Regions from separate parts of the Streptomyces sp. NPDC057565 genome, predicted to be linked through region 1. Evidence: riboswitches for the same ligand, from Rfam matches in the RefSeq annotation. Region 1 holds a riboswitch; the other holds the start of a gene.
What was found. Region 1 has a riboswitch for glycine ahead of gcvT (glycine cleavage system aminomethyltransferase GcvT). Riboswitches for the same ligand answer to the same signal wherever they lie in the genome.

Region 2: it holds a riboswitch for glycine, as region 1 does, so the genes downstream of both, gcvP (aminomethyl-transferring glycine dehydrogenase) here and gcvT (glycine cleavage system aminomethyltransferase GcvT) in region 1, are expected to answer to the same signal.

The regions. Positions count from the first base shown of each region.
Region 1 covers NZ_JBHVFU010000011.1:83,888-88,522, reverse strand. The annotation lists gene ACFU8W_RS21655 (enhanced serine sensitivity protein SseB) at 56-826, opposite strand; gene ACFU8W_RS21650 (AAA family ATPase) at 972-1,667, opposite strand; glycine riboswitch at 1,826-1,923, shown strand; gene gcvT (glycine cleavage system aminomethyltransferase GcvT) at 2,065-3,180, shown strand; gene gcvH (glycine cleavage system protein GcvH) at 3,250-3,627, shown strand; gene glyA (serine hydroxymethyltransferase) at 3,648-4,635, shown strand, end outside.
Region 2 covers NZ_JBHVFU010000040.1:8,778-13,412, forward strand. The annotation lists gene ACFU8W_RS37965 (DNA polymerase IV) at 1-1,346, shown strand, start outside; gene ACFU8W_RS37970 (PRC-barrel domain-containing protein) at 1,271-1,651, opposite strand; glycine riboswitch at 1,753-1,850, shown strand; gene gcvP (aminomethyl-transferring glycine dehydrogenase) at 2,045-4,635, shown strand, end outside.

The DNA of each region.
Region 1 (4,635 bases):
GCTCCGGTGCCGTGACCGGCAGAGGAGGGAGGGGCAAAGCTTGCCGGGAGGGGCGCTAGTGCCCCTCGCGCTGGTAGAACGGCCGGATCCTGGCCCGCATCCAGTCGGCGACCGGATCCTGCGCCACATCGAGCAGGACCAGATTGACCGGCCAGGGCACCTCGACACGGCCCAGTGCGCGGCCCAGGGCGTCCATCGGGGCGTTGCGCCCCGCGCCGTCCCAGGTGGAGAACTCGACGCCTATGAAGAGAACGGGATCGCCGCCCTCGATGCTGGCCAGCGTCCGGCGTGCGGTGCGCACGACGCCGCTCTCCTCGAATTCCCCGGCCGCGGCCGCGAGGAAGTCGACGGGCTCCTCCTGCCAGTCCGGCTCGTACAGCCGGACCCGTCCGCCGGTGGCCGGCCCGTCCAGCGAGGTGCGTCCGGCACGGCAGAGCTCGGCGACGGCGGGCGGCGGCAGCGGCATGCCGACAGCGCCGCCCGGGTTGACCGCGATGCCGAGCTGCGGGGGCAGCCCGCGGGCGAATTCGACGGCGGGCGCCACCGTGAAGGACATATGGGTACCGACGCACTGCAGGAACTGCTGTTCGGAGCTGAAGACGGGGACGTACGGAGCGCCCTCGATCTCCACCGTCGGCAGGTCGAGCGACGGGGCATCGGGGCCCCCGCCGTTGGGAAGCGGCACCCAGACGTGACTGCGGCCGAGCACTTCGACGAGCCTGCCGCCCGCCTCCGGGCTGCCCAGCGAGGCGACCAGTACCTCTTCGAGCTCATTGGCCGGCCATCCGCTCTGCGGATGGTTCTGGACCGGTGCCGGAATGTCCACTGCGCTGCTTCCCCTTCTCACCCATGCCTTGCCGCAGAACAGTAACTCCGGCGCGCCCCTCCGCGCTGACGGACGACCGGGGGTGCCAGGGCCTCTCTTGCGGATCATGCCGGGCGCGTGGGGCCTGATCCGAAGAGGAGGACCCTCAGGGCTGTCCCGTCGTCCCCTGGGCGTCGGCGAACGTGATCCGCGCCAGCATCCCGGCCGCCTCCCGGTCCAGCAGCACTGCGGAGGAGCAGCCGAGCGGCAGGGCGCCCGCCTCGGTGTCCCGCACCAGCCGGCCGACGGCCCTGCGGTGCCGGGCGAAGGCGTATCCGGAGACTCCGCGCCCACGCTCGCGCTGGCCCTCCCTGGCCTCCTGCGGGGTGACGTCGAGCAGCACGAGGTGCAGCGTGCGGGCGCGACGCCGTGCGTGCCGGGCCAGCCAGCCCCGCACCCATGTCTGGGTCCCGCAGTCGTGGACGACGACGGACTCACCGGAGCGCAGCGCCCGCCACAGCCCCCAGTAGTGGGCGACGCGGACCAGCGGGCGGTAAAGGGCGTACGGGAGTAAGCGGGGCACCCGCTGCGCCCAGCGGTCCCGGGTGTCCTGGGAGTCGATGGCCCGTGCGGCCACCGCCCGCCGGATCAGTGTCGACTTTCCGCCCCCCGGCAGCCCGGAGACCACCACCACATCGCCTGCCTCGAAATGCAGCCCGCGCGGGCTGCGCCCGGCGCGCTCGCGCAGGTCCCGCACCACGGGCGCGTGCGTGCCCGGCAATTCCCGGGCGGGTGCGCCCGGCTGCGCGGGCATCGCGCCGTGCGCGGCCCCCGCGGTCGTCGCGTACCGCTGCAACGTCATCGCCCTCCCCTGTCGGGTCACCCACGTCTGCCCACGAAGTGTAAAGAAAAGGTAATGCGATACAACCGTCCCACTACTCGTCCCGTGCACGGGGTACCGACGCCCCACTCTTCCGCAATGCGTGCAATGATGACCCGGCCAACTGCATAAAGGCCGCTTGAATCCGCGCGGGAGAGCTCCGGCCACAGTGTGTGCCGGGCGCCGAAGGAGCAAGATCCTCCCTTGAATCTCTCAGGCCCCGTACCGCGTGGACGAGGCAGATCTGAAAAGCGAGTCGCCCGGCGGCTCCACCCAAGGTGCAAGCCGAACCCCCCGGGGGTCTCTCGGCGAACCTCTCAGGTTCCGATGACAGATGGGGAGGGATCGTCATCGTCGTCATGCCCTGGGAGCCACACCTATGAGCAACGCCCCCCGTCTCACCGCCCTCGACGCCCTGCATCGCTCGCTGGGCGCGACCATGACCGACTTCGCCGGCTGGGACATGCCGCTGCGGTACGCCAGTGAGCGCGACGAGCACAACGCGGTGCGCACGAAGGCGGGTCTCTTCGACCTGTCGCACATGGGTGAGATCACCGTCACCGGTCCGCAGGCCGCCGCGTTCCTGAACTTCGCGCTGGTCGGCAACATCGGCACCGTCGCCGTCGGCCGCGCCCGCTACACGATGATCTGCGCCGAGGACGGCGGCATTCTGGACGACCTGATCGTCTACCGGCTGGGCGAGACCGAGTACATGGTCGTCGCCAACGCCGGGAACGCCCAGATCGTGCTGGACGCGCTGACCGCCCGCGTCGACGGGTTCGACGCCGAGGTGCGCGACGACCGCGACGCGTACGCGCTGCTCGCCGTGCAGGGCCCCGAGTCCCCCGCCATCCTGGCCTCGGTCACCGACGCCGACCTGGACGGTCTGAAGTACTACGCGGGTCTGCCCGGCACCGTCGCCGGTGTGCCCGCGCTGATCGCCCGTACCGGTTACACCGGCGAGGACGGCTTCGAGCTGTTCGTCGCCCCCGAGCACGCCGAGCAGCTCTGGCAGGCCCTCACGGCGGCGGGCGCCTCCCGTGGCCTGATCCCGTGCGGTCTGTCCTGCCGCGACACGCTGCGCCTGGAGGCGGGCATGCCGCTGTACGGGCACGAACTGACGACCGAGCTGACCCCGTTCGACGCCGGTCTCGGCCGGGTCGTGAAGTTCGAGAAGGAGGGCGACTTCGTCGGCCGCAAGGCCCTGGAGGCCGCCGCCGAGCGCGCCGAGACCGCCCCGCCGCGCAAGCTCGTCGGCCTGATCGCCGAGGGCCGCCGGGTGCCGCGCGCCGGCTACCCCGTTGTCGCCGAGGGCCAGGTCATCGGCGAGGTCACCTCCGGCGCCCCGTCGCCGACGCTGGGCAAGCCGATCGCCATCGCGTACGTGGACGCCGCTCACGCCGCGCCCGGGACCACGGGCGTCGGAGTGGACATCCGGGGCAGCCACGAACCGTACGAGATCGTCGCCCTGCCGTTCTACAAGCGCCAGAAGTGACGCAGTCGCGTCTCACACCGTAAGACCACCGTTCATCAGCACTCCCCCGCGTACAGGAGAATTCAGGTCATGAGCAACCCCCAGCAGCTGCGTTACAGCAAGGAGCACGAGTGGCTGTCGGCCCTCGAGGACGGTGTGGCCACGGTCGGCATCACCGAGTTCGCGGCCAACGCGCTCGGTGACGTCGTCTACGCCCAGCTCCCGGAGGTCGGTGACACGGTGACCGCGGGCGAGACCTGCGGCGAGCTCGAGTCGACCAAGTCCGTCAGCGACCTGTACTCGCCGGTGACCGGCGAGGTCACCGCCTCCAACCAGGACGTCGTGGACGACCCGTCGCTGGTGAACTCCGCTCCCTTCGAGGGCGGCTGGCTGTTCAAGGTACGCGTCGCGGAGGAGCCGAAGGACCTGCTCTCCGCCGACGAGTACACCGAGTTCTCCGGCAACTAAAGACTCCAAGGGACCACCTGATGTCGCTTCTCAACTCCTCCCTCCACGAGCTGGACCCGGACGTCGCCGCCGCCGTCGACGCCGAGCTCCACCGTCAGCAGTCCACCCTCGAAATGATCGCCTCGGAGAACTTCGCTCCGGTCGCGGTCATGGAGGCCCAGGGCTCCGTCCTCACCAACAAGTACGCCGAGGGCTACCCGGGCCGCCGCTACTACGGCGGCTGCGAGCACGTCGACGTGGTCGAGCAGATCGCCATCGACCGGATCAAGGCGCTGTTCGGCGCCGAGGCCGCCAACGTCCAGCCCCACTCGGGTGCGCAGGCCAACGCCGCCGCGATGTTCGCGCTGCTGAAGCCGGGCGACACGATCATGGGTCTGAACCTGGCCCACGGCGGTCACCTGACCCACGGCATGAAGATCAACTTCTCCGGCAAGCTCTACCACGTGGTCCCGTACCACGTCGACGACACCGGTGTCGTGGACATGGCCGAGGTCGAGCGCCTGGCCAAGGAGTCCAAGCCGAAGCTGATCGTCGCCGGCTGGTCCGCGTACCCCCGTCAGCTGGACTTCGCCGCCTTCCGCCGCATCGCGGACGAGGTCGGCGCGTACCTGATGGTCGACATGGCGCACTTCGCGGGCCTGGTGGCCGCGGGTCTGCACCCGAACCCGGTTCCGCACGCCCACGTCGTCACGACCACCACGCACAAGACCCTCGGCGGTCCGCGCGGTGGCGTCATCCTGTCGACGCAGGAGCTCGCCAAGAAGATCAACTCTGCCGTCTTCCCCGGTCAGCAGGGTGGTCCGCTGGAGCACGTGATCGCGGCCAAGGCGGTCTCGTTCAAGGTCGCGGCGACCGACGAGTTCAAGGAGCGCCAGCAGCGCACCCTGGACGGCGCCCGCATCCTCGCCGAGCGTCTGGTCCAGCCGGACGTCACCGAGGTCGGCGTCTCCGTCCTCTCCGGCGGTACGGACGTGCACCTGGTCCTCGTCGACCTGCGCAACTCGGAGC
Region 2 (4,635 bases), on a different contig from region 1:
TGGGACCCCGCGGGGTCGTCGCCACCGCGTCCTACGAGGCGCGGCGCTTCGGAGTGCACTCGGCGATGCCGACTGCGCAGGCCCGGCGGCTGGCGCCCAATGCCGCCTACCTGGTGCCCCGCTTCACCCTGTACCGGACGGTGAGCGACCAGGTGATGGGGTTGCTGGGGCAGCTGTCACCACTGGTGGAGCCGCTCAGCCTGGACGAGGCGTTCGTCGATCTGGAGGCCGGTGGGACCGCCGACGACACCGTCTCGGCGCGGGCCATCGGCGAGCAGCTGCGCGACGCCATCAGAGCCGTCACCGGACTCACCGGCTCGGTGGGCCTCGCGGGTTCCAAGATGCTGGCCAAGATCGCTTCGGAGGAGGCGAAACCGAACGGGCTGCTGGTCATCGAGCCGGGCACCGAGCGGGATCTGCTCGCCCCGATGTCCGTACGGATCCTCCCCGGCGTGGGCCCCGCCACCGGGGACCATCTGCGGCGGGCCGGGATGACCACGGTCGACGACCTGGCCACGGCCGGCGAGGCGGAGCTCGTACGACTGCTGGGGAAGGCGCACGGCGTCGCGCTCCATCGCATGGCTCTTGGGTACGACGACCGCCCCGTCGTGGCCGAGCGCGACGCCAAGTCGGTGTCGGTCGAGGACACCTTCGACATGGATCTGCACGACCGGGTCCGGGTCAGGACGGAGGTCGAGCGCCTGGCGGACCGTTGTGTCCAGCGGCTGCGGGCCGCGGAGCGCTCGGGACGCACCGTGGTGCTGAAGGTGCGCAGATACGACTTCTCGACGCTCACGCGGTCCGAGACGCTCCGGGGGCCGACGGATGACCCCACCGTGGTCAGAGAGGCCGCTGCGCGGCTCCTGGAGGCTGTGGACACCACCGGAGGGGTGCGGCTGCTCGGGGTGGGCGTCACGGGGCTCGCCGACTACACGCAGGAGGATCTCTTCGCCCAGGCAGCCGGTGAGCGGGCCGCGCCCGAGGTCCCGGCCCAAGAGGAGCAGGACGCGGGCGGCCACGGGGACGAGCCGGCGGACGGGGCACAGGAGCAGGAGACCGCCGAACAGCTCGCGGCCCGGCGCTGGCCCGCCGGGCACGACGTATGCCATGACACCTACGGCCACGGCTGGGTGCAGGGCAGTGGGGTGGGCCGGGTGACCGTGCGGTTCGAGGAACCCGAGTCACCGCCCGGCCGGGTGCGGACGTTCCGTGTCGACGATCCGGACCTGCAGCCGGCCGATCCGCTCCCGCTGGTGCGTGATCCGGTGGATTACTCGTCCTGGCCGGCCAGGCTGCCGAAGTCCCGGTCCGGGCCCGGCTCGTCGGGCGGTGAGTCCAGGCCGTAGTGCCGGTAGAGCTGAAGCTCCTGTTCCGGCGAGAGATGGCGGCCCACCCCGAAGTCGGGTGCGTCCTTGATCAGCGCACGGTCGAAGGGGATCCGAAGCACGTCGTCGACGAACTCGCTGGGCTCAAGCGGCACGAAGGCGTCCCTGCTGAACAGTCCGGTACGCACGGCTGCCCACTCGGGTATGCCGGTCGCGTCGTCGAGATACACCTCGTCCACAGTTCCGATCTTGGTGCCCTTGCGGTCGAATGCCTTGCGCCCGATCAGGTTGCGCGGATCGATGTCGGTCTGCACGGTCCCTCCCATTGGTCGCGGCTACTCCACAGGCTCTACGAAAGTGCAGATTCGGGCTGTCGGCCACTTGAGAATTTCGTCGCGAGCCCCGCTGGTAGGCTGGTGATGGCTGCTGACCCCGTGCGGGAGAGTCTTCCGGAGCACATCCGGCAGGCGCCGAAGGAGCAAATCCTCCCCGGAATCTCTCAGGCCCCCGTACCGCACGGACGAGGTCACTCTGGAAAGCAGGGCGGGTTTCGTGGCGGCAGCAGCCGGGACGGATCCCTCCCTCACCGACGGTGAAAGCCGGTATGCCTCAGGGCGCACCGGTGAAGCTCTCAGGTTGAGATGACAGAGGGGGAGGCCGTCCGGGCACCCGCGCCGTGGTGCCCCTCGCAGGTCGTGACAGACCAGGAGGCCTCCACCATGACCCCCCGTCGCACCCCGCTCTCCCAGCTGGAGCAGGGCATCCCCTTCGAGCAGCGCCACATCGGTCCCGATGATGAAGCGCAGGCGAAGATGCTCGCCCAGGTCGGTTACGGCTCGCTCGACGACCTCACCGCGGCCGCAGTGCCCGATGTGATCAAGAGTGCGGAGGCGCTGCAGCTGCCGTCGGCCCGTACCGAGGCCGAGGTCCTTGCCGAGCTGCGCACCCTTGCCGACCGCAACCAGGTGCTCGCCCCGATGATCGGGCTCGGCTACTACGGCACGTTCACCCCGCCGGTGATCCTCCGCAACGTCATGGAGAATCCCGCCTGGTACACGGCCTACACGCCGTACCAGCCGGAGATCTCGCAGGGCCGCCTGGAGGCGCTCCTCAACTTCCAGACGATGGTCGCCGAGCTGACCGGGCTGCCCACCTCCGGCGCCTCGCTGCTCGACGAGGGCACCGCCGCCGCCGAGGCCATGGCGCTCGCCCGACGTGTCGGCAAGGTCAAGGACGGCGTCTTCCTGGTCGACTCCGAAACCCTGCCCCAGACCATCGCCGTGATCGAGACCCGCGCCGAGCCGACCGGTGTTGAGGTCGTCGTCGCCGATCTCGCCGCGGGCATCCCCGCCGAGATCGCCGAGCGCGGTGTCTTCGGTGTGCTGCTCCAGTACCCGGGTGCCTCCGGCGCCGTCCGCGACATCAAGCCCGTCATCGAGCAGGCCCACGAGCTCGGCGCGATCGTCACCGTCGCCGCCGACCTGCTCGCCCTGACCCTGCTGACCTCGCCCGGCGACCTCGGCGCGGACATCGCCGTCGGCACCACGCAGCGCTTCGGTGTGCCGATGGGCTTCGGCGGACCGCACGCCGGCTTCATGGCCGTGCGCGAGAAGTTCGCCCGCAGCCTGCCCGGCCGCCTCGTCGGTGTCTCCGTCGACGCGGACGGCAACAAGGCGTACCGCCTCGCCCTGCAGACCCGCGAGCAGCACATCCGTCGCGAGAAGGCCACCAGCAACATCTGTACCGCGCAGGTGCTGCTCGCCGTGATGGCCGGGATGTACGCGGTCTACCACGGCCCCGACGGCTTGCGGACGATCGCGCAGCGCACCCACCGCTACGCCACGATCCTGGCCGAGGGACTGCGTGCGGCCGGGGTCGACGTCGAGACCGCCGCCTACTTCGACACGCTCACCGTGCGTGTCCCCGGCAAGGCGGCGGATGTCGTGGCCGACGCCCGCGACCGCGGGGTCAACCTGCGTCTTGTCGACGCCGACCGGGTCTCCCTCGCCTGCGACGAGACCACCACGCGTGCGCAGCTCGCCGCCGTCTGGGCCGCCTTCGGCGCCGACGGTGACATCGAGGCGCTGGACGCCGCTGCCGCCGACGCACTGCCCGAGTCCCTGCTGCGTACCGACGAGATCCTCACCCATCCGGTCTTCCACCAGCACCGCTCCGAGACCGCGATGCTGCGCTACCTGCGCAAGCTCGCCGACCGTGACTACGCGCTGGACCGCGGCATGATCCCGCTCGGCTCCTGCACCATGAAGCTGAACGCGACCACCGAGATGGAGTCGATCACCTGGCCCGAGTTCGGCGCGCTGCACCCGTTCGCGCCGGCCGAGCAGGCGGAGGGCTACCTCACGCTGATCCGCGAGCTGGAGGAGCGCCTCGCCGAGGTCACCGGCTACGACGCGGTCTCCATCCAGCCGAACGCGGGCTCGCAGGGCGAGTTCGCGGGCCTGCTGGCCGTGCGTGCGTACCACCGGGCCAACGGCGACGAGCAGCGGACCATCTGCCTCATTCCGTCCTCCGCGCACGGCACCAACGCGGCGAGCGCCGTGATGGCGGGCATGAAGGTCGTCGTGGTGAAGACTGCCGACGACGGTGAGGTCGACGTCGAGGACCTCCGCGCCAAGATCGAGAAGCACCGCGACGAACTCGCCGTGCTCATGATCACGTACCCGTCGACGCACGGTGTGTTCGAGGAGCACGTCGCCGACATCTGTGCCGAGGTGCACGACGCGGGCGGTCAGGTGTACGTCGACGGCGCCAACCTCAACGCACTGGTCGGTCTCGCCAAGCCGGGTCGGTTCGGCGGCGACGTCTCGCACCTGAACCTGCACAAGACCTTCTGCATCCCGCACGGCGGCGGTGGCCCCGGTGTCGGCCCGGTCGGCGTGCGCGCCCACCTGGCGCCGTATCTGCCGAACCACCCGCTGCAGCCCGCCGCGGGCCCCGAGACCGGTGTCGGCCCGATCTCGGCCGCGCCGTGGGGCTCGGCCGGTATTCTCCCGATCTCCTGGGCGTACGTACGCCTGATGGGCGGGGAGGGCCTCAAGCACGCGACGCAGGTCGCCGTACTCGCGGCCAACTACATCGCCAAGCGTCTGGAAGCGCACTACCCGATCCTGTACACCGGCCCGGCCGGACTGGTCGCGCACGAGTGCATCGTCGATCTGCGGCCGATCTCCAAGGCGACCGGGGTCAGCGTCGACGACATCGCCAAGCGTCTGATCGACTACGGCTTCCACTCGCCGACCATGTCGTTCCCGGTGGCGGGCACGCTGATGATCGAGCCGACCGAGAGCGA